3 regions of the Kluyvera sp. CHPC 1.2972 genome follow, and region 2 is predicted to be linked to each of the others. Evidence: predicted binding sites of a transcription regulator. Region 2 holds the regulator's gene; each other region holds the start of a gene.
What was found. Region 2 encodes ArgR, which controls arginine synthesis, uptake and breakdown. Its sites were predicted from a motif close to ANTGAATAAAAATACANT; they were not measured.
Positions count from the first base shown of each region.

Region 1: argC (N-acetyl-gamma-glutamyl-phosphate reductase) is a predicted target of ArgR. The motif match lies at 2,556-2,573, and genes of this name have one in related genera.
Region 3: argF (ornithine carbamoyltransferase) is a predicted target of ArgR. The motif match lies at 2,375-2,392, and genes of this name have one in related genera.

Region 1 covers NZ_JAPKIB010000013.1:9,000-15,681, forward strand. The annotation lists gene argH (argininosuccinate lyase) at 1-565, opposite strand, end outside; gene argB (acetylglutamate kinase) at 677-1,450, opposite strand; gene argC (N-acetyl-gamma-glutamyl-phosphate reductase) at 1,463-2,467, opposite strand; gene argE (acetylornithine deacetylase) at 2,621-3,772, shown strand; gene ppc (phosphoenolpyruvate carboxylase) at 4,084-6,682, shown strand, end outside.
Region 2 covers NZ_JAPKIB010000004.1:36,606-43,287, reverse strand. The annotation lists gene zapE (cell division protein ZapE) at 1-174, opposite strand, end outside; gene zapG (Z-ring associated protein ZapG) at 373-771, shown strand; gene degQ (serine endoprotease DegQ) at 910-2,286, shown strand; gene degS (outer membrane-stress sensor serine endopeptidase DegS) at 2,375-3,442, shown strand; gene mdh (malate dehydrogenase) at 3,497-4,435, opposite strand; gene argR (transcriptional regulator ArgR) at 4,891-5,361, shown strand; gene yhcN (peroxide/acid stress response protein YhcN) at 5,738-6,001, shown strand; gene yhcN-B (DUF1471 family stress response protein YhcN-B) at 6,103-6,369, shown strand; gene V6944_RS08435 (barstar family protein) at 6,424-6,682, opposite strand, start outside.
Region 3 covers NZ_JAPKIB010000011.1:42,070-48,751, forward strand. The annotation lists gene V6944_RS16455 (YjgN family protein) at 1-1,022, shown strand, start outside; gene miaE (tRNA isopentenyl-2-thiomethyl-A-37 hydroxylase MiaE) at 1,026-1,784, opposite strand; gene rraB (ribonuclease E inhibitor RraB) at 1,837-2,259, opposite strand; gene argF (ornithine carbamoyltransferase) at 2,420-3,424, shown strand; gene V6944_RS16475 (YhcH/YjgK/YiaL family protein) at 3,510-3,962, opposite strand; gene V6944_RS16480 (pyrBI operon leader peptide) at 4,226-4,330, shown strand; gene pyrB (aspartate carbamoyltransferase) at 4,367-5,302, shown strand; gene pyrI (aspartate carbamoyltransferase regulatory subunit) at 5,316-5,777, shown strand; gene ridA (2-iminobutanoate/2-iminopropanoate deaminase) at 5,851-6,237, shown strand; gene mgtA (magnesium-translocating P-type ATPase) at 6,311-6,682, opposite strand, start outside.

The sequences.
Region 1 (6,682 bases), on a different contig from region 2:
GCTTGAGGGTATCCTGCAGACGGCTTTCGTCACGCGCCAGCATCTCAACGTAGGCCAGGCACCAGTGCGCGAAGGTCACCGGCTGCGCACGTTGCAGGTGCGTATAGCCCGGCATCACCGCATCCTGGTTGGCCTGCGCGGTATCGACTAGCGCGCTTTGCAGCTGGCGAATAGCCGTCAGCAGCTCAGCAACGGTATCTTTGCACCACAGTTTGAGGTCGGTCGCGACCTGGTCGTTACGGCTACGGCCGGTGTGCAGCTTTTTACCCAACTGGCCCACTTTGTCGATAAGCTTGCCTTCTACCCAGCTATGGATATCTTCAGCATCGCTTTGCAGAATCTGCTGCGGGTTTGCCCGCACTTCTTCCAGCAGCACGCCCAGCGCGGCTTCCAGTTGAGATTGCTCTTCCGCCGTCAGAACGCCGACCGTCACCAGCGCTTTGGACCAGGCAACAGAGCCAACGATATCCTGCTCCGCCAGGCGATAGTCAAAGCGTAAAGAGTCGTTGAACTGTTTGAACCGCTGATCCGCTGCCTGAGTAAAACGCCCACCCCAAAGTGCCATAACATGCTTCCTTAAATTCGTTTATTTATGCCGGGTAGTCTCCGGCCTGAAAACAACCCTCACCCCGGCCCTCTCCCTGAGGGGAGAGGGTTAGGGTGAGGGGAAAATCACTTAAGCCAGAATACGCGTGCCAATCGGTGTGCCGTTAAACAGCGCCGGCAGTTGCTCCGCGTGACGCCATGAGGCGATATCCACCGGGCGGCCCAGGGTACGTGCCGCATCAAGCGCCGCGTTCACCTTCACAATCATCCCGTCGGTAATAATGCCCTGCTCGATCAACTGTTCTGCCTTCGCTGCGGTCATTTCCGCGATACGCTGGCCTTTACCGTCGAGAATGCCGCTCACGTCGGAGAGCAGAATCAGGTCTGCGCCAAGCGTAGCCGCCAGCGCGGTTGCCGCCTGGTCAGCGTTGACGTTCATCAGTTGCCCTTCGGCGGTCACGCCGATAGAGCTCACCACAGGCAGGAAACCACCTTCCAGCAGCAGATTAATCAGTTTAGGCGAACCCGGCTGCGCCAGACCCACGTGGCCCAACTCTTCATCCAGTTTGCTCACCTGCACGCTGTCGCCGTCGCCGAGGAACAGGCCAACGGAGGCGATATCATGCTTCTTCGCCCATGCCAGCAGCGTTTTGTTGGCGGTACCCGCCAGCGCGCCGGTAATAATGTCGATTTGATCGGCAGGCGTGACGCGCAGACCATTTTTCTTTTTCACCGGCAGGTTGAGCTGTTTCATCAGCTCATCCACTACGCAGCCGCCGCCGTGGACAATCACCAGCGGGCGCTGATGCGACTCGCGGTAGTTCACCAGTGCGGTAAACAGACGCTCCAGCGCCTCTTCGCTATCCAGTAACACACCGCCCAGTTTGATAATTAATGGATTCATCGTCATCACACCTTAAATAAGAGACTGCGTCTCAGCGAAGCCGAAACGGATATTGGCGCACTGCACGGCCTGTGCGGCAGCGCCTTTCAATAGGTTGTCTTCGGTCGCCACAACGATCAGGTGCTCGCCCTGCACGGCAAAACCGATATCGCAGAACGGCAGGCCGACCACGTTTTTCAGTGCCGGAACGCCCTTCTCGTATAAACGTACCATCGGCTTGTCACCGTAGGCCTGTTGTAAGGTTTCTGCCACCTGCGCGTAGGTCACGCCCGGCTTCAGACGACAGGTAATCGTCTCCAGAATACCGCGCGGGAAGTTGCCCAGATGCGGGGTGAAAATCACCTCTGTGCCCAGGTGGCTGGCGATTTCTGGCTGATGGCGATGAGTGAACACGCCGTACGGCTGCAGGCTCACTTCGCAGAAGCTATTGGAGATAGCGGCTTTGCGCCCGGCACCGCTCACGCCGGAAGTGGCGTTGATCACTGGCCACTGGTTGAGATCCAGGAGATCGGCATCAATCAGGGGTTTCAGGGAAAGCTGCGCCGCCGTCGGGTAACAGCCCGGCACCGCAATCAGGTTCGCCTCTTTCAACGCCTCGGCGCTCCACTCGGCCAGGCCGTACACCGCCTGCGCCAGCAGCTCAGGGTGCTGATGGATAAAGCCGTAGTATTTTTCATAGAAGGCGCCGTCGTTGACGCGGAACGCACCGGAAAGGTCGAATACTACGCAGCCTGCCGCGAGGAACTGCGGGGCCAAATCGTGACTCACTTCGTGGGCGGTCGCCAGGAACACCACATCAACACCGGCGCTGAATTCGCTGATGTCGGACATCGGCTGCAGCGGCAGATCGACAATCCCTTTCAGCTGTGGATGCAAATCGGAGATTAACTTTCCTGCATCATTGCTTTGCGCTGAGACCGTCAAAGCGGTTATGTTCATATGAGGATGGCGATTTACATAGGTCACAAGCTCTGCGCCAGCGTAACCGCTCGCGCCCACAATCAGCGTATTCAACATCGGGGCTGCTCACCTTCTTATGTCTGTTTGCCTGATTAAGCGTTTTCTATTCACCCTACCGTTGGTGGGTTTTCTTACGCCTAATGATAATGTATTTTTATTCACAAATACTGCATGAATATTGATACTATCATGACCCGAGGTGTGTCAACAATGAAAAACAATTTACCCCCATTTATCGAGATTTACCGTGCGTTGATCGGCACTCCTTCCATCAGCGCAACCGAAGAAGCGCTCGATCAGAGCAATGCGTCTTTAATCACTCTGCTTGCTGACTGGTTTGCCTCGTTAGGCTTCAACGTTGAGGTGCAGCCGGTTCCCGGCACGCGCAATAAATTCAACCTGCTGGCCAGCACCGGACACGGCGCGGGCGGGCTACTGCTGGCCGGTCATACTGATACCGTACCATTCGACGACGGGCGCTGGACCCGTGACCCGTTTACCCTCACCGAGCATGACAACAAGCTCTACGGTCTGGGCACCGCCGACATGAAAGGCTTCTTCGCCTTTATTCTGGATGCGCTGCGTGATGTTGACGTGACGACGCTGAAAAAGCCGCTCTATATCCTGGCCACCGCCGATGAAGAGACCAGCATGGCGGGGGCTCGCTACTTCTCCGAATCCACCGAACTGCGCCCGGACTGCGCCATCATCGGTGAACCCACCTCACTGCAGCCGGTGCGCGCGCATAAAGGTCATATGTCGAACGCCATCCGCGTGATGGGCCAGTCCGGCCACTCCAGCGATCCGGCGCGCGGCGTCAATGCCATTGAGATCATGCATGACGCGATTGGCCGCGTGATGCAGCTGCGCGACTCACTGAAAGAGCGCTATCACTACGACGCGTTCACCGTGCCGTATCCAACGCTCAACCTCGGCAGCCTTCACGGCGGTGACGCCTCTAACCGCATCTGCGCCTGTTGCGAACTGCACATGGACATCCGTCCGTTGCCGGGCATGACCTTGAACGATCTGAACGGCCTGCTCGACGAAGCCCTTGAGCCGGTCAGCGCGCAGTGGCCGGGCCGTCTGACCATTAGCGAACTGCATCCGCCGATTCCAGGCTACGAATGCCCGCCGGATCACCAGTTGGTTCAGGTGCTGGAAAAACTGCTCGGTACCAGGACCGAAGTGGTGAACTACTGCACCGAAGCGCCGTTTATCCAGACCTTGTGTCCAACCATCGTCCTGGGTCCAGGCTCAATTAACCAGGCGCACCAGCCGGACGAATATCTGGAAACGCGCTTTATTAAGCCGACGCGCGAGTTAATTACCCAGGTCGTGCATCACTTCTGCTGGCACTAATGAATTTTGCCCGGGGGCACCATGCTTACCGGGCCTACCCCACCTGTGGGCCGGATAAGCGCAGCGCCATCCGGCACCTTTCCGCCCCCGCGTTCCCGCGATCTCCTTCACATTTTCATAAGCATTTCTTATCTGGCACGATGCGAATTAACTTTCATAAATTGCCGCGATTTATTCGTTTGCTGAAGCGATTTCGCAGCAATTGACGTACGGGTTTTTACGTGGCTTTATAAAAGAGGTGTCTTTATCTCGCCCTTACGTTCCAGGGGTTGGGATATAACAAAATAAAATGAGATGGGGTGTCTGGGTTAATGAACGAACAATATTCCGCGTTGCGTAGTAATGTCAGTATGCTCGGTAAAGTGCTAGGCGATACCATCAAGGATGCGCTTGGTGAGAACATTCTTGACCGTGTAGAAACGATCCGTAAGTTGTCCAAATCTTCTCGTGCGGGCAATGAAGCCAATCGCCAAGAGCTGCTCACCACGCTGCAGAACCTGTCCAACGATGAGCTGCTGCCGGTCGCGCGCGCGTTCAGTCAGTTCCTGAACCTGGCCAACACCGCCGAGCAGTACCATAGCATTTCGCCGAAAGGCGAAGCGGCAAGCAACCCGGAAGTGATTGCTCGTACCCTGCGTAAACTCAAAGACCAACCCGATCTCAACGAAACGATCATCAAAAAAGCCGTTGAATCCCTGTCGCTGGAGCTGGTGCTCACCGCGCACCCAACTGAAATCACGCGTCGTACGCTGATTCACAAAATGGGTGAGATCAACAACTGCTTAAAGCAGCTCGATAATACCGATATCGCCGACTACGAACGCAATCAGGTGATGCGCCGTCTGCGCCAGCTGATTGCCCAATCCTGGCACACCGATGAAATTCGTAAACACCGCCCAAGCCCGGTTGATGAAGCCAAATGGGGCTTTGCGGTAGTGGAAAACAGCCTGTGGGAAGGCGTACCAAACTATCTGCGTGAGCTGAACGAACAGCTGGAAGAGAACCTCGGCTACCAGCTGCCGGTTGATTTCGTGCCGGTACGCTTCACCTCCTGGATGGGCGGCGACCGCGACGGCAACCCGAACGTGACCGCAGAAATCACCCGCCACGTCCTGCTGCTCAGCCGCTGGAAAGCGACCGACCTGTTCCTGAAAGATATTCAGATCCTGATTTCTGAACTGTCGATGGTTGAGTGCACCGACGAACTGCGCGAACTGGTTGGCGAAGCGGGTGCTACCGAGCCGTACCGTTTCCTGATGAAAAACCTGCGTACCCGTCTGCTGGCGACCCAGGCGTGGCTGGAAGCGCGCCTGAAAGGTGAGCGTCTGCCGAAACCGGCGGGCCTTATCAGCCAGAACGAGCAGCTGTGGGAACCGCTGTACGCCTGCTATAAATCACTGCAGGCCTGCGGGATGGGCATTATCGCCAACGGCGAACTGCTCGACACCCTGCGCCGCGTGAAGTGTTTTGGCGTGCCGCTGGTGCGTATCGACGTGCGCCAGGAAAGCACCCGTCACACCGAAGCGCTGGGCGAACTGACCCGCTATCTGGGCATCGGCGACTACGAAAGCTGGTCTGAAGCCGACAAGCAGGCCTTCCTGATCCGCGAACTGAATTCCAAACGTCCGCTTCTCCCGCGTAGCTGGGAGCCAAGCAACGAAACCCGCGAAGTCCTCAATACCTGTAAAGCGATTGTCGATGCGCCTATCGGCTCGGTCGCCGCCTACGTTATCTCCATGGCGAAAACGCCGTCCGACGTGCTGGCCGTTCACCTGCTGCTGAAAGAAGCGGGCATTACCTTCGCGCTGCCGGTGGCTCCACTGTTCGAAACCCTCGACGACCTGAACAACGCCGACGACGTCATGACTCAGCTGCTGAGCATCGACTGGTATCGCGGCTTTATTCAGGGCAAGCAGATGGTCATGATTGGCTATTCTGACTCCGCCAAAGATGCGGGCGTAATGGCGGCATCCTGGGCGCAGTACCAGGCGCAGGACGCCTTAATCAAAACCTGTGAGAAAGCGGGCATCGAGCTGACGCTGTTCCACGGTCGCGGTGGCTCTATCGGCCGCGGCGGCGCCCCGGCGCACGCGGCACTGCTCTCTCAGCCTCCGGGCAGCCTGAAAGGCGGCCTGCGCGTGACCGAACAGGGCGAGATGATCCGCTTCAAATACGGTCTGCCGGAAATCACCGTCAGCAGCCTGTCGCTGTACACCAGCGCCATTCTGGAAGCGAACCTGCTGCCACCGCCGGAGCCAAAAGAAGAGTGGCGCGGCATCATGGACGAACTGTCGGATATCTCCTGCGAGATGTACCGCGGCTACGTGCGTGAAAACAAAGATTTCGTACCGTACTTCCGCTCCGCCACGCCGGAGCAGGAGCTGGGCAAACTACCATTGGGTTCACGCCCGGCAAAACGTCGCGCTACCGGCGGCGTCGAGTCACTGCGTGCGATTCCATGGATCTTCGCCTGGACGCAAAACCGCCTGATGTTGCCAGCCTGGCTGGGTGCCGGCGCGGCGCTGCAAAAAGTGGTTGAAGACGGTAAACAGAGCAAACTGGAAGCCATGTGTCGCGACTGGCCGTTCTTCTCTACCCGCTTGGGCATGCTGGAGATGGTCTACTCGAAGGCTGACCTGTGGCTGGCGGAATACTACGATCAGCGTCTGGTGAAAAAAGAGCTGTGGGGTCTGGGCACCGAGCTGCGTGAGCAGCTGGAAGCCGACATCAAAGTGGTGCTGGATATCGCCAACGATGCGCATCTGATGGCCGACCTGCCGTGGATTGCCGAGTCTATCCAGCTGCGTAACGTCTACACTGACCCGCTGAACGTTCTGCAGGCCGAACTGCTGCACCGTTCACGTAAAGCGGAAGAAGAAGGTCTGGAGCCAAACCATAACGTTGAGCAGG
Region 2 (6,682 bases):
AAAGCGCGCGCGCAGGCCACCGCCGGAGACAGGTGCAGGTGCGGGCGTTTTGTTTTGCAGTTCCTGGTAAATAGTGTCGAGGCGGTTAACCGCCTCACGCTGAACGTCATCGGGTTGATGACTGCCCTCTTCAAGAGCCTGAAGATAGCGCGATGTGGGGGACTGGCTTTGCATGATCTAATTGTTATTCCTTTGAAAACCGGTATGTCTTACTTCACGATTGACTAAAAAAAGTCCGTTCTACACTACGCGATGATGCGTCAGGATTCCACTTCTACGGGATTAGCGGTTATAGTGGCACTATCGGGCGCTGGCATGGAGCTGCCGAAGCTGCCAATACCCTATGGAACTATAAAACAACGGGAGATGTTCATGACCTGGGAATACGCGCTAATTGGGTTAGTTGTCGGTATCATCATCGGTGCCGTGGCCATGCGTTTTGGTAATAGCAAATTACGTCAGCAGCAGGCGCTGCAGTACGAGCTGGAGAAAAACAAAGCCGAGCTGGAAGAGTATCGCGAAGAGCTGGTCAGCCATTTTGCCCGCAGCGCGGAACTGCTTGATAACATGGCAGACGACTACCGCCAGATTTATCAGCACATGGCGAAAAGCTCCAGCAACCTGCTGCCGGGCATGTCTCCAGATGCCAACCCGTTCCGTAACCGTCTGGCCGAATCCGAAGCGGGTAACGACCAGGCGCCGGTTCAGATGCCGCGCGACTATTCTGACGGCGCATCCGGCCTGCTGCGTAGCGGCGCAAAACGCGATTAATCTGCATTCCATAAATATTTCACGGGCGCATCATTTGCGCCCGTCCTCTTCTGCTCACGCCGACTATATTTACTTCAATAACATCAGTCTTTTCGGGAAGTATTGTCCTTGCATACAGGGTCATGAGGGCCAGCATCAATGAAGAAATCGACTTTACTGTTAAGTGCACTGGCGTTAAGCATCGGGTTATCACTCGCCGTACCGGCTCCGGTACTGGCTTCGCTGCCGACGCAGGTTCCAGGCCAGGGCGCCCTGCCAAGCCTCGCGCCGATGCTGGAGAAAGTGCTGCCCGCCGTGGTGAGCGTGAAGGTAGAGGGCACCGCGCCGGTGAATCAGCAGGTTCCGGATGAGCTGAAGAAATTCTTTGGCGATGACGGCAGTAACCCGGCAAATGAACCCACACAGCAGTTTGAAGGGCTGGGCTCCGGGGTCATCATTGATGCCATCAAAGGCTATGTGCTGACCAACAACCATGTGGTGAGCGACGCACAGAAGATCAGCGTCCAGCTTAACGATGGCCGTGAATTTGAAGCCAAGCTTATCGGCAGCGACGACCAGAGCGATATCGCCCTGCTACAAATCCAGAAAGCCAGTCACCTGACGCAAATTACCATCGCCGACTCCGACAAGCTGCGCGTGGGCGATTTCGCCGTCGCCGTCGGTAACCCGTTTGGTCTCGGTCAGACCGTGACCTCCGGGATTGTCTCGGCGCTGGGCCGCAGCGGCCTGAACCTTGAAGGGCTGGAAAACTTTATTCAGACCGATGCCGCCATTAACCGCGGTAACTCCGGCGGCGCGCTGCTCAACCTGAACGGCGAGCTGATTGGCATCAACACCGCTATTCTGGCGCCTGGCGGCGGTAGCATCGGTATCGGCTTTGCCATCCCGAGCAATATGGCGCAAACCCTGGCACAGCAGCTGATTCAGTTTGGTGAAATCAAACGCGGCCTGCTCGGCATCCGCGGTATGGAAATGACCGCCGATATCGCGAAAGCGTTTAATCTTGACGTGCAGCGCGGCGCCTTCGTCAGTGAAGTGCTGCCAAACTCCGGCTCAGCCAAAGCCGGGATTAAGTCCGGTGACGTGATCACCAGCCTGAACGGTAAACCGCTGAACAGCTTCGCCGAACTGCGTTCCCGTATTGCCACAACTGAACCAGGCTCGAAAGTGAAACTGGGTCTGTTGCGCGACGGCAAACCGCTGGAAGTCGAAGTCACGCTGGATAAGAGCACCTCATCCACCGCCAGTGCACAGCTAATTATCCCAGCGCTGGAAGGGGCAACCCTGAGCGATGGTCAGGCGAAAAGCGGCACCAAAGGGGTGGTGATTTCCAACGTCGAGAAAGGTAGCCCGGCCGCTCAGGTAGGTCTGCATAAAGATGACGTGATCATCGGTATTAACCGCCAGCAGACCGAATCGATTGCCGAGCTGCGTAAGGTGCTGGAAACCAAACCGGCGGTGATTGCACTCAACGTTATGCGCGGCAACGAGAGCATCTACCTGCTTATGCGCTAATCCTCGGAAACCGGACATAGCATGCAATGTATGTCCGGTAAACTCGTGGTATGCTTCGCTCAGTTTCTTCATCAACGATGCTTGTATCATGCTTCTAAAGCTCTTACGTTCCGTCGCACTAGGTTTACTGGTTGGCGGTATATTGATTGTGACCGTCCCCTCTTTGCGTCAGTGGAATCCATTAGCCACTCAGCGCTTTAGCAGCACGGATGAAACGCCCGCCAGCTATAATCCGGCGGTGCGCCGCGCCGCGCCTGCGGTGGTTAACGTCTATAACCGCAGCCTGAACAGCAGCACCCACAGCCAGCTGGAGATTAAAACGCTCGGTTCCGGTGTGATTATGGATCAGCGCGGGTACATCATTACCAACAAACACGTGATCAACGATGCGGACCAGATTATCGTCGCGCTGCAGGACGGCCGGGTGTTTGAAGCGCTGCTGGTTGGCTCCGATAGCCTGACCGACCTCGCGGTACTCAAAATTAACGCCACCGGTGGCCTGCCGGTGATCCCGATTAACCCCACCCGCGTACCGCACATCGGCGACGTAGTGCTGGCTATCGGCAACCCGTATAACCTCGGTCAGACCATCACCCAGGGGATTATCAGCGCCACTGGTCGTATTGGCCTGAACCCAAGCGGCCGACAGAACTTTCTGCAAACCGATGCCTCCATCAACCACGGTAACTCCGGCGGCGCGCTGGTGAACTCGCTGGGCGAACTGATGGGTATCAACACCCTCTCTTTCGATAAGAGCAACGACGGCGAGACGCCGGAAGGGCTGAGCTTTGCGATCCCATTCCAGCTGGCGACCAAAATTATGGATAAGCTCATCCGTGACGGTCGCGTGATCCGCGGCTTTATCGGCATTAGCGGTCGTGAAATTGCGCCGCTGCGCGCGCAGGGCGGCGGTATCGATCAGATTCAGGGGATTGTGGTTAACGAAATCGCCCCGGACGGCCCGGCCGCGCAGGCAGGCATTCAGAACAACGACGTAATTATCTCGGTGAACGGTAAACCGGCGGTTTCCGCACTGGAGACCATGGACCAGGTCGCGGAGATCCGCCCAGGTTCAGTGATCCCAGTAGTGGTTATGCGTGATGATAAGAAGTTGACGATGCAGGTGACGATTCAGGAATATCCGGCGTCGAACTAAACGACCAAATGCAAAGGGGCCATCGGCCCCTTTGTTCTATTCCACGCTCAGGTTTTATTTATTAATAAAATCTTCGCCAAGCTGAATATCTTTTCTCAGCGTATCCAGCATCCCTTCCAGCGCCTGCTGCTCGTAAGCGCTCAGTTTGCCAATAGACTGACGTTCTTCAATCCCGTTTTTGCCGAGCAGCAGCGGCTGTGAGAAGAAACGAGCGTATTCGCCGTCACCTTCAACATAGGCGCACTCAACCACCCCTTTCTCGCCCTGCAAGGCGCGAACCAGAGACAGCCCAAAGCGCGCTGCAGCCTGGCCCATAGAGAGCGTGGCTGACCCGCCACCGGCTTTTGCTTCCACCACTTCGGTACCCGCATTCTGGATACGCTTCGTCAGGTCATTCACTTCCTGCTCGGAGAAACTGCCCCCTGGGATTTGCGACAATAAAGGAAGAATCGTGACGCCGGAGTGGCCACCGATAACCGGGACTTCGACATCGCCGCATTTTTTACCTTTCAGTTCAGCGACGAAGGTATTGGAGCGGATGATATCCAGCGTGGTCACGCCGAACAGTTTATTTTTGTCGTACACGCCCGCCTTCTTCAGCACCTCGGCGGCGATCGCCACGGTGGTGTTGACCGGGTTGGTAATGATACCAATGCAGGCTTTAGGCGCGGTTTTTGCGATTTGTTGCACCAGGTTTTTGACAATCCCGGCGTTAACGTTAAACAGATCGGAGCGATCCATACCGGGTTTACGAGCCACCCCAGCAGAGATCAGGACAACATCCGCCCCTTCCAGCGCAGGCGTCGCATCTTCACCAGAGAAACCTTTGATGTTCACATCAGTCGGAATATGGCTGAGATCGACAGCCACGCCAGGCGTGACGGGGGCAATATCATAGAGGGAGAGTTCTGAACCTGAAGGCAGTTGGGTCTTTAGTAGTAGGGCAAGCGCCTGGCCAATACCGCCGGCGGCACCAAGGACTGCGACTTTCATCCTAAACTCCTTATTATGGTTAATGACATTCAGGTAATAACCTGTCGTGGACCGCATAACCGACGCAAGAGATACCTGTTGTTACTCCGTTGCGGCGACCTTAATTCACAAGGTAAATAATTACAATATAATTGCTTACAGAATGCGGCGCCTCCAGCAGCATTGCTGGCGTTACCGCACTACTCCCAGAAAAAGGTCTATCTACGAAACCAAACTTTCATCAACTATCGATTACAATATACTCAGCATGTTGCGTAAAACAACAGCAATTTAATAACAATTCATTTACTTTTAACTTATTTGGATCCCGTGATATAGGCATGTTTCTTAGGTCTAATTTTTGCTAAAATCCCGCCTTTCTCTATTTGGCCTAGCCCCTTGGGATAAATTGTTTTGCATAAAAATTCACCTATATGCATAATAATGTTAATTTCACCACCATAGTCAGGTGACTTATGCGAAGTTCCACTAAACAAGAAGAATTAGTTAAAGCCTTTAAAGCATTACTGAAAGAAGAAAAATTTAGCTCTCAGGGCGAAATTGTTCAGGCATTGCAGGAAGAAGGCTTCGATAATATCAACCAGTCCAAAGTCTCCCGTATGCTGACAAAGTTTGGCGCAGTGCGTACCCGCAACGCCAAAATGGAGATGGTTTACTGCCTGCCTGCTGAGCTGGGCGTGCCGACCACCTCCAGCCCGCTGAAGAACCTGGTTCTGGATATTGACTACAACGACGCTGTCGTCGTCATTCATACCAGCCCTGGTGCGGCGCAGCTGATCGCGCGTCTGCTGGACTCGCTGGGCAAAGCGGAAGGCATTCTTGGCAGCATTGCCGGTGATGACACGATCTTCACCACGCCTGCTCGGGGTTTCACTGTTAAAGATCTCTACGAGGCCATTCAGGTTCTGTTCGAACAGGAACTGTAATCCCTCGCGATACTCCTCTGGTTTCTCCGGAGGAGTCTGTTTTCCCGCCAACGCCCCGCCGTTTTCACTGCCGTTCCGTTAACATTTAGTGCGATTCTTTGTGCATTCACATAGATGTAGTGAATATATCTCGACTTAAGCGCACAAAACATCAAATTATCCTATCTTTTTGATTTTACGCATTATTAGCCGACGACTTTGCCAAAATATGCGTTTTTTTATACGTATATGTTCTAAAAATGACGATTCCTGACAAGTAATTACACGAGAAACAATTAGCGGGGTATTAATATTTCATGTGATTAGTGTATACTTAATTTCGTGATGAGGGTCACAAAACAAAGGCCTTCCAAAAAAATTCGACGAGGTGAGTATCATGAAAATCAAAACTACCGTTGCCGCTCTGAGCATCCTATCCGTTATCTCGTTTGGCGCTTTCGCCGCTGATTCTATCAACAGCGACCAGGCACAAACCCGTCAGTCAATCGGCACCGTTTCCATCGGTTCCGTCGGTTCAACCCCGATGGATATGCATGAGATGCTGAACAAGAAAGCGGAAGAACAAGGTGCATCGTCTTACCGCATCATTGAAGCGCGTACCGGCGATCGCTGGCATGCAACGGCTGAACTGTATAAATAAGACGCAGTACGTCGGTATTGAGTAAAGAATATCCCCAGCGGTCCCAGGAATAAGCATCAGCATCCTCTCACCGCTGCACAATAAGGTGAGGAGTAAAGTATATGAAAAGCGCAATTATCATCGCATCCCTTGGTCTGGCATCCGTACTCTCTTTCGGCGCAAGCGCCGCAGTACATCAGGTGAGCGCAGACCAGGCACAGAACCTACAGTCCATGGGCACCGTTTCCGTTTCACAGATAGGTAGCGACCCAATGGATATGCGTAGCCAGTTAGCCGCAAAAGCAGAAAAAGAAGGCGCTAGCAGCTACCGCATTATCGAAGCCCGTACCGGCGACAGCTCGCACGCTACGGCTGAACTGTACAAATAAACCCTCGTCGTCTTGTCCGACGACTTGCCCTCGCCTTTCGGCGAGGGCTTTTTTTTACCCGCGCTGAACGTTAAAGCGCAGCATCCCTTCCAGCTCTTCTTCTGCTTCATCAAATAGCAGAATCAGCGCACCATAGCGTCGGCGCTGCTTATCGTCCATGTGCAGGAATTCAATCTCCAGCGGCAGCGGTATTACATTGCCAGTCACCACGTTCCAGAGCGCATCCAGATCGCGAATCGACTCACGATCGAGGGCAAAAAGACGGGCGAATTCCCGATAAAAATCGCCCTGATCCTCTATCTCGTCAAAATCA
Region 3 (6,682 bases), on a different contig from region 2:
TCCGCAGCCGTCGTTATCTCTACGAAAACATGGAGCTCAACGGTGCCAGATTTAACTATCACGCCAGCGGCGGATCTATTTTCATCAGTTGGCTCGTTATTTCTATTATTATCGCGGCACTCTGTTTTATAGAATTAGCCATTACCCATTCAGCAGAGGTGGTGTTCGCCCCTTGGGTGTGCATGCTGTTCTATCCTTTTATGATGGTGAAGAGTCTGAGCTACCATGCGGCAATGACCACGCTGAACAACGTCCGTTTTGGGTTCCAATGCTCAATGTTACGGGTGTGGTGGGTTATGATGGGCATCCCCATTGTCACCATTTTATTACTCTTGGGCCTATTTAACGGCTATGTTCGCCTGATAGGGCCACCATCAAGCATCGATGCCGTTATAACGCTGATTGTCTGCTGCGTTGTTTTAGGCTTAATTGTCATCGCCGTCGTGAACGGAATTGTGTATCGCTACTGGATAGAGCTATTTGCTAAGAATGCATCATTTGGGATTAACAAATTTAATTTGAATATCAAAACATCAAAATGCGTTATCATTTCCATTATTTCAATGGTTATTCTTATCCCATTCATATTAGTCATTAGCAGAATAATTATCACATCGTTCCACCGTCTATTATCAGGCTCGCTGGACGGTTATATGGGCATGTTCACATTAGTCTACCTACTCTATATCGTAGGGATATTACTTGCATCCGCCTATGTTTTCTCTGCATTACGCAACTATGCGTTCAATAACCTCATCCTCGGCGACGACATCCGTTTTCACTCATCGCTCACCTTTTTCGGCATCGCGACCAATTTACTGCTTTTGACGTTTGGTTCCCTGATAACGCTGGGGCTGGCCTATCCTTGGCTGAAAATACGCCTTATACGCTACCAGGCAAACCATACCAGCGTGTCAGGTTCGCTCAATGCACTGGACTTAACCAACGATGAACGTCCTCTGGACACCGGGATCTTCGCCCGGATCTCCCGTGGAGCAGCCCCTACGCTTCCGTTCTTCTAACCATTACACTGGCACACCGCTGTGGAAGCGGAACTCGTCGTCCGGCGAGGTGATGAGCGACGCTTCCACTTCACCGAAGAAACGCACCCGTTCGCTGATATCGCCATCGGCGATTTGCTGCGCCAGCGTCAGGTAGTCTTGATAGTGCCGCGCTTCTGAACGTAGCAGTGACAGGTAAAACGCCTGCAGATCGTCATCCAGATACGGCGCCAGCGCAGCAAAGCGTTCGCAGGAACGGGCTTCGATGTACGCCCCACAAATCAGCTTATCAATCAGGGTAAGCGGTTCATGAGTACGCACCGCTTTGAGCATCCCTTTGGCATAGCGGCTGGCGGTGATTTTCACGTACGGGATATTGCGGTTTAGCATCGCTTCGCGCACCTGCGAGAAGTGGTGTAGCTCCTCTTTTATCAGCAGCACCATGCTATCGATAAGCTGCCGTCCCCACGGGTCGTCGGTCTGCGGCATCGCGCTTTTCCCCATCTGCTTATGCAGCGCGGTAAAATCTGGCTCAACGCCCTCGCGAAAGGTAAAAGCTTCATAGGGTTTCAGCCATTCGAGCAGCGCCTGCGCCCCCTCTTTATCCGCCACATATTTACGCACCAGCAGCATCGCGGTTTGCGCCGCCTTTAGCTCGCACACTAAATGATCGGTCAGCAGCAAAGGGAGATTGGCCGGATCGCGGGCTTTATCGAGCCATGCCTGAGGCGTTTTGCAATGCAGGAAGTTGAGAACCGGGGAGAGTATTTGCGGGTAATCCATACCGAAATCCTTGCCCTACGGCAGCGGGTGCTGCCGTAGGTAATGTGATGACTTAGTGACGTACGCCGTCGTCTTCTTCGTCGACAAAATCTTCGTCGTCGTCATCACCCTCTTCGCCGTTCGGGTCTTCGTAGTAAGTTCCCCAACCGTCGTATTCCACTTCGAACTTCTCAGCCAGGTTCATCAGCTGTTCAACCTGCGCGTCGATAAGCTCTGCGTTCAGCGCACTTTCGCTCAGGATATCGCAGCAGATCACGGTGTCGCCTTCTTCCACTTCCAGCTCTTCCGGTTCCGTCACTTCGTAGCCCAGCTTGAACGCTTCTACCGCCGCTTTCTCCAGACTTTCGAAATCGTCCGCGGAGAGGTGATGTTCGATGGTGTACAGCGCATCAGGATCGCTGCCGTCTTCCAGCAGTTCTTCAATGATCAGACGGGTCTCTTCGCGCTGTTCTTCCAGATGTTCAGGGTTTGCCATGGCTCGTTCCTCATAATGTGGCTGATACTCTTATTGTCACATACCGTTGCCATTGCCTCCACCTTTCCGATAAAGATTTGTTATTGGGGTTGCAAATGAATATTCATCCATATAAAGTGAATTTTAATTCAATAAGTGGCTTGAGCCAGGTGAGGGAATTATGTCTACTCTGTATAAAAAGAACTTCTTAAAATTACTCGATTTTACCCCTGCAGAAATCACCACCCTGCTGCAGCTCGCAGCAAAGCTAAAAGCGGATAAAAAAAGCGGCACGGAGTCGCCGAACCTGACCGGTAAAAACATCGCGCTCATCTTCGAAAAAGACTCAACCCGCACACGATGCTCTTTCGAAGTTGCCGCATACGATCAGGGCGCTCGCGTCACTTATCTTGGATCCAGCGGCAGCCAGATTGGCCACAAAGAATCGATTAAAGACACCGCTCGCGTGCTGGGCCGTATGTACGACGGCATCCAGTACCGTGGCTACGGTCAGGAAGTGGTGGAAACGCTGGCCGAGTACTCCGGCGTGCCGGTGTGGAACGGCCTGACCGATGAGTTCCACCCAACCCAGCTGTTGGCCGATCTGCTGACCATGCAGGAACACCTGCCGGGCAAAGCGTTCAACGAAATGACGCTGGTTTATGCCGGCGATGCGCGTAACAACATGGGCAACTCGATGCTGGAAGCCGCAGCGTTAACCGGTCTCGATCTGCGTCTGATGGCACCACAGGAATGCTGGCCTGAAGCGAGCCTGGTCGCAGAGTGCAAAGCGCTGGCGCAGAAAAACGGCGGCAACGTTACCCTGACGGAAGATATTGCTGCAGGCGTGAAGGATGCGGACTTTATCTACACCGACGTGTGGGTATCGATGGGCGAAGCCAAAGAGAAGTGGGCGGAGCGTATTGCGCTGCTGCGCGGCTATCAGGTGAATAGCACCATGATGAAGCTGACCGGCAACCCGCAGGTAAAATTCCTGCACTGCCTGCCTGCGTTCCATGATGACCAGACGACCGTAGGTAAGAAAATGGCCGCTGAGTACGGCATGCACGGCGGAATGGAAGTGACCGATGAGGTCTTTGAATCTCCGGCCAGCATTGTGTTCGATCAGGCAGAAAACCGGATGCACACCATCAAAGCGGTGATGGTCGCAACGCTAAGCAAATAAACTCACAATGTAGCCCGGCCGAGCGCAGCGACGCCGGGAAAACCCCGGAGTCGGCGCTATCGCACCTCGTCCGGGCTACCGTTCATCATTCGACCAGAAGTTTCACAACCGCTTTACGCACTTTCGCAGGCTGCCCCACCGCGCACAGCGGCTTGTGGACTTCACCCGGATAGAAGACCACGAAGTCACCTTCGCTCATCACCACCATCTTTTCCTGCACGCCTTCCGGCAGAAACGCGATGTCTTTATCCGCCAGCCAGTCGGTGTCCGGTTCGCCCGCAGGTTGGGTGCTGAACGCCATCCCTTCCTGCCCTTTCAGCACTACCTGGATATCCAGATAACGTGCATGATACTCCGCACGACGATCGGCAAACGGTTCGGTCATGTTCTCAGAGATCATATAGAACAGGCGGTTGCCGTCGATGTCATATTTCCCTTCCGGGGTAGCATCGGTAACGTTCGCCATAAGGTGGATAATAGCCTGACGCAGCTCTTCCGGCAGCCAGGACTGAAGGTGATGGATGTTGCCAATAATCATGATGACTCCACGAATAAAACAATGTTTCAATTTTCAGTTGTTATACGTAAATTCGCGATACCATACCAGTACTTTTTATCATGATTCTGCCGCCCTGCTGATTTAGCGCACACTTTCGCCACCCCGCATGAAAAGTGAATTTATACGCATAAAAATCGAATACTCATTCCATGAGAATCGTTTTCGTTGATTAAAATGTGAATTAGACGCTTGATTGCCAGATAAAGCTGCGTATAATGCCACCCGTTTTGCCGGGAGGAATTATGGTTCAGTGTGTACGACATCGCGTCTTACCGCGTCTGAAAACAGACGCTGGCCTGCCGTTTTTCCTTTCCGTAGCATCCGTATTCGTAAAGCCCCTTATTTAAGGGGCTTTTTTTTTGCGCCGTCGTCAGGAGATAAACATGGCTAATCCGCTGTATCAAAAACACATCATTTCCATAAACGATCTCAGCCGCGAAGACCTTGAACTGGTTTTGGCGACCGCCGCCAGCCTGAAAGCGAACCCACAGCCGGAGCTGCTGAAGCACAAAGTTATCGCCAGCTGTTTCTTCGAGGCCTCGACGCGCACCCGTCTCTCTTTTGAAACGTCCATGCACCGTCTGGGGGCCAGCGTGGTCGGCTTCTCCGACAGCGCCAACACCTCGCTCGGTAAAAAAGGCGAAACCCTGGCCGACACCATCTCGGTCATCAGCACCTACGTCGACGCCATCGTGATGCGTCACCCGCAGGAAGGCGCAGCGCGTCTGGCCACCGAGTTCTCCGGCAACATTCCGGTACTGAACGCTGGCGACGGCGCGAACCAGCACCCGACCCAGACGCTGCTGGATCTGTTCACCATTCAGGAGACCCAGGGCCGTCTGGAGAATCTGAACATCGCGATGGTCGGCGACCTGAAGTACGGCCGCACCGTCCACTCGCTGACCCAGGCGCTGGCGAAGTTTAACGGTAACCGCTTCTACTTTATCGCCCCGGACGCGCTGGCGATGCCGCAGTACATCCTCGATATGCTCGATGAGAAAGGCATTGCCTGGAGCCTGCATAGCGCCATCGACGAGGTGATGGCAGAGGTCGATATTCTCTACATGACCCGCGTACAGAAAGAGCGCCTCGACCCGTCCGAATATGCCAACGTCAAAGCGCAGTTCATCCTGCGCGCGGCGGATCTGGTTGGCGCACGCGATAACATGAAGGTGCTGCACCCGCTGCCGCGCATTGATGAGATCACCACCGATGTCGATAAGACGCCGCACGCCTGGTACTTCCAGCAGGCTGGTAACGGCATCTTCGCCCGTCAGGCGTTACTGGCACTGGTACTGAATAGCGAACTGGCTCTGTAAGGGGGAAATGACGATGACACACGATAACAAATTACAAGTAGAAGCCATCAAACGCGGCACCGTAATTGACCATATCCCGGCCCAGGTTGGCTTTAAGCTGCTGACCTTGTTTAAGCTGACCGAAACCGACCAGCGCATCACCATCGGCCTGAACCTGCCGTCCGGCGAGATGGGTCGTAAAGACCTGATTAAAATCGAAAACACCTTCCTGACCGATGAGCAGGTCAACCAACTGTCGCTGTACGCGCCAGAAGCGACCGTGAACCGCATCGATAACTACGAAGTGGTGGGCAAGTCGCGCCCGAGCCTGCCGGAACGCATCGAGAGCGTGCTGGTATGCCCGAACAGCAACTGTATCAGCCATGCCGAACCGGTTTCCTCTAGCTTTGCAGTGAAAAAACGTGCCGATGACGTTGCGCTCAAATGCAAATACTGTGAAAAAGAGTTTTCTCATTATGTGGTGCTGGCCAACTAATTGCGGTTGGTATTGAAATGTGGCCTCTCTATAATGGCTAACACCTTAATACTGCAGTTCATCTGGAGATATCATGAGCAAAACTATTGCGACGGAAAATGCACCAGCAGCTATCGGCCCATACGTTCAGGGCGTTGACCTGGGCAGCATGATCATCACTTCCGGTCAGATCCCGGTAGACCCGAAAACCGGCAGCGTGCCGGAAGACGTATCTGCTCAGGCGCGTCAGTCGCTGGAAAACGTGAAAGCTATCGTTGAGGCCGCTGGCCTGAAAGTGGGCGATATCGTGAAAACCACCGTATTCGTTAAAGATCTCAACGATTTCGCGACCGTTAACGCTACTTACGAAGCCTTCTTCACCGAGCACAATGCCACCTTCCCAGCGCGTTCTTGCGTAGAAGTGGCCCGTCTGCCGAAAGACGTGAAGATTGAAATCGAAGCGATTGCCGTGCGTCGCTGATTGCACGCAGTATGAAGAAAAGGCAGCCAATGGCTGCCTTTTTTGTTTTAGTGCTGTGGGTTTCCATCACCAATTACTGCCAGCCATAACGGCGGGTGAAGAACCCTTTCACCATCTGCGTGAAGGTCATATACCCCACCAGAATCGCCACCAGCCATGGGAAGTAGCTCAGCGGCAGCGCTTCTAATTGCAGATAGCTTGCCAGCGGCGAGAACGGCAGCGCGATACCAATCGCCATCACCAGCAGCGTCATGGCAAACAGCGGCCACGCGGCGCGGCTCTGCACAAACGGAATGCGGCGGGTACGAATCATATGCACAATCAGCGTCTGCGACAGCAGCCCTTCAATAAACCAGCCGGACTGGAACAAGGTCTGCATTTCTGGCGTATTAGCTTTAAACACCCACCACATCAGGCAGAAAGTCAGAATATCGAAGATGGAGCT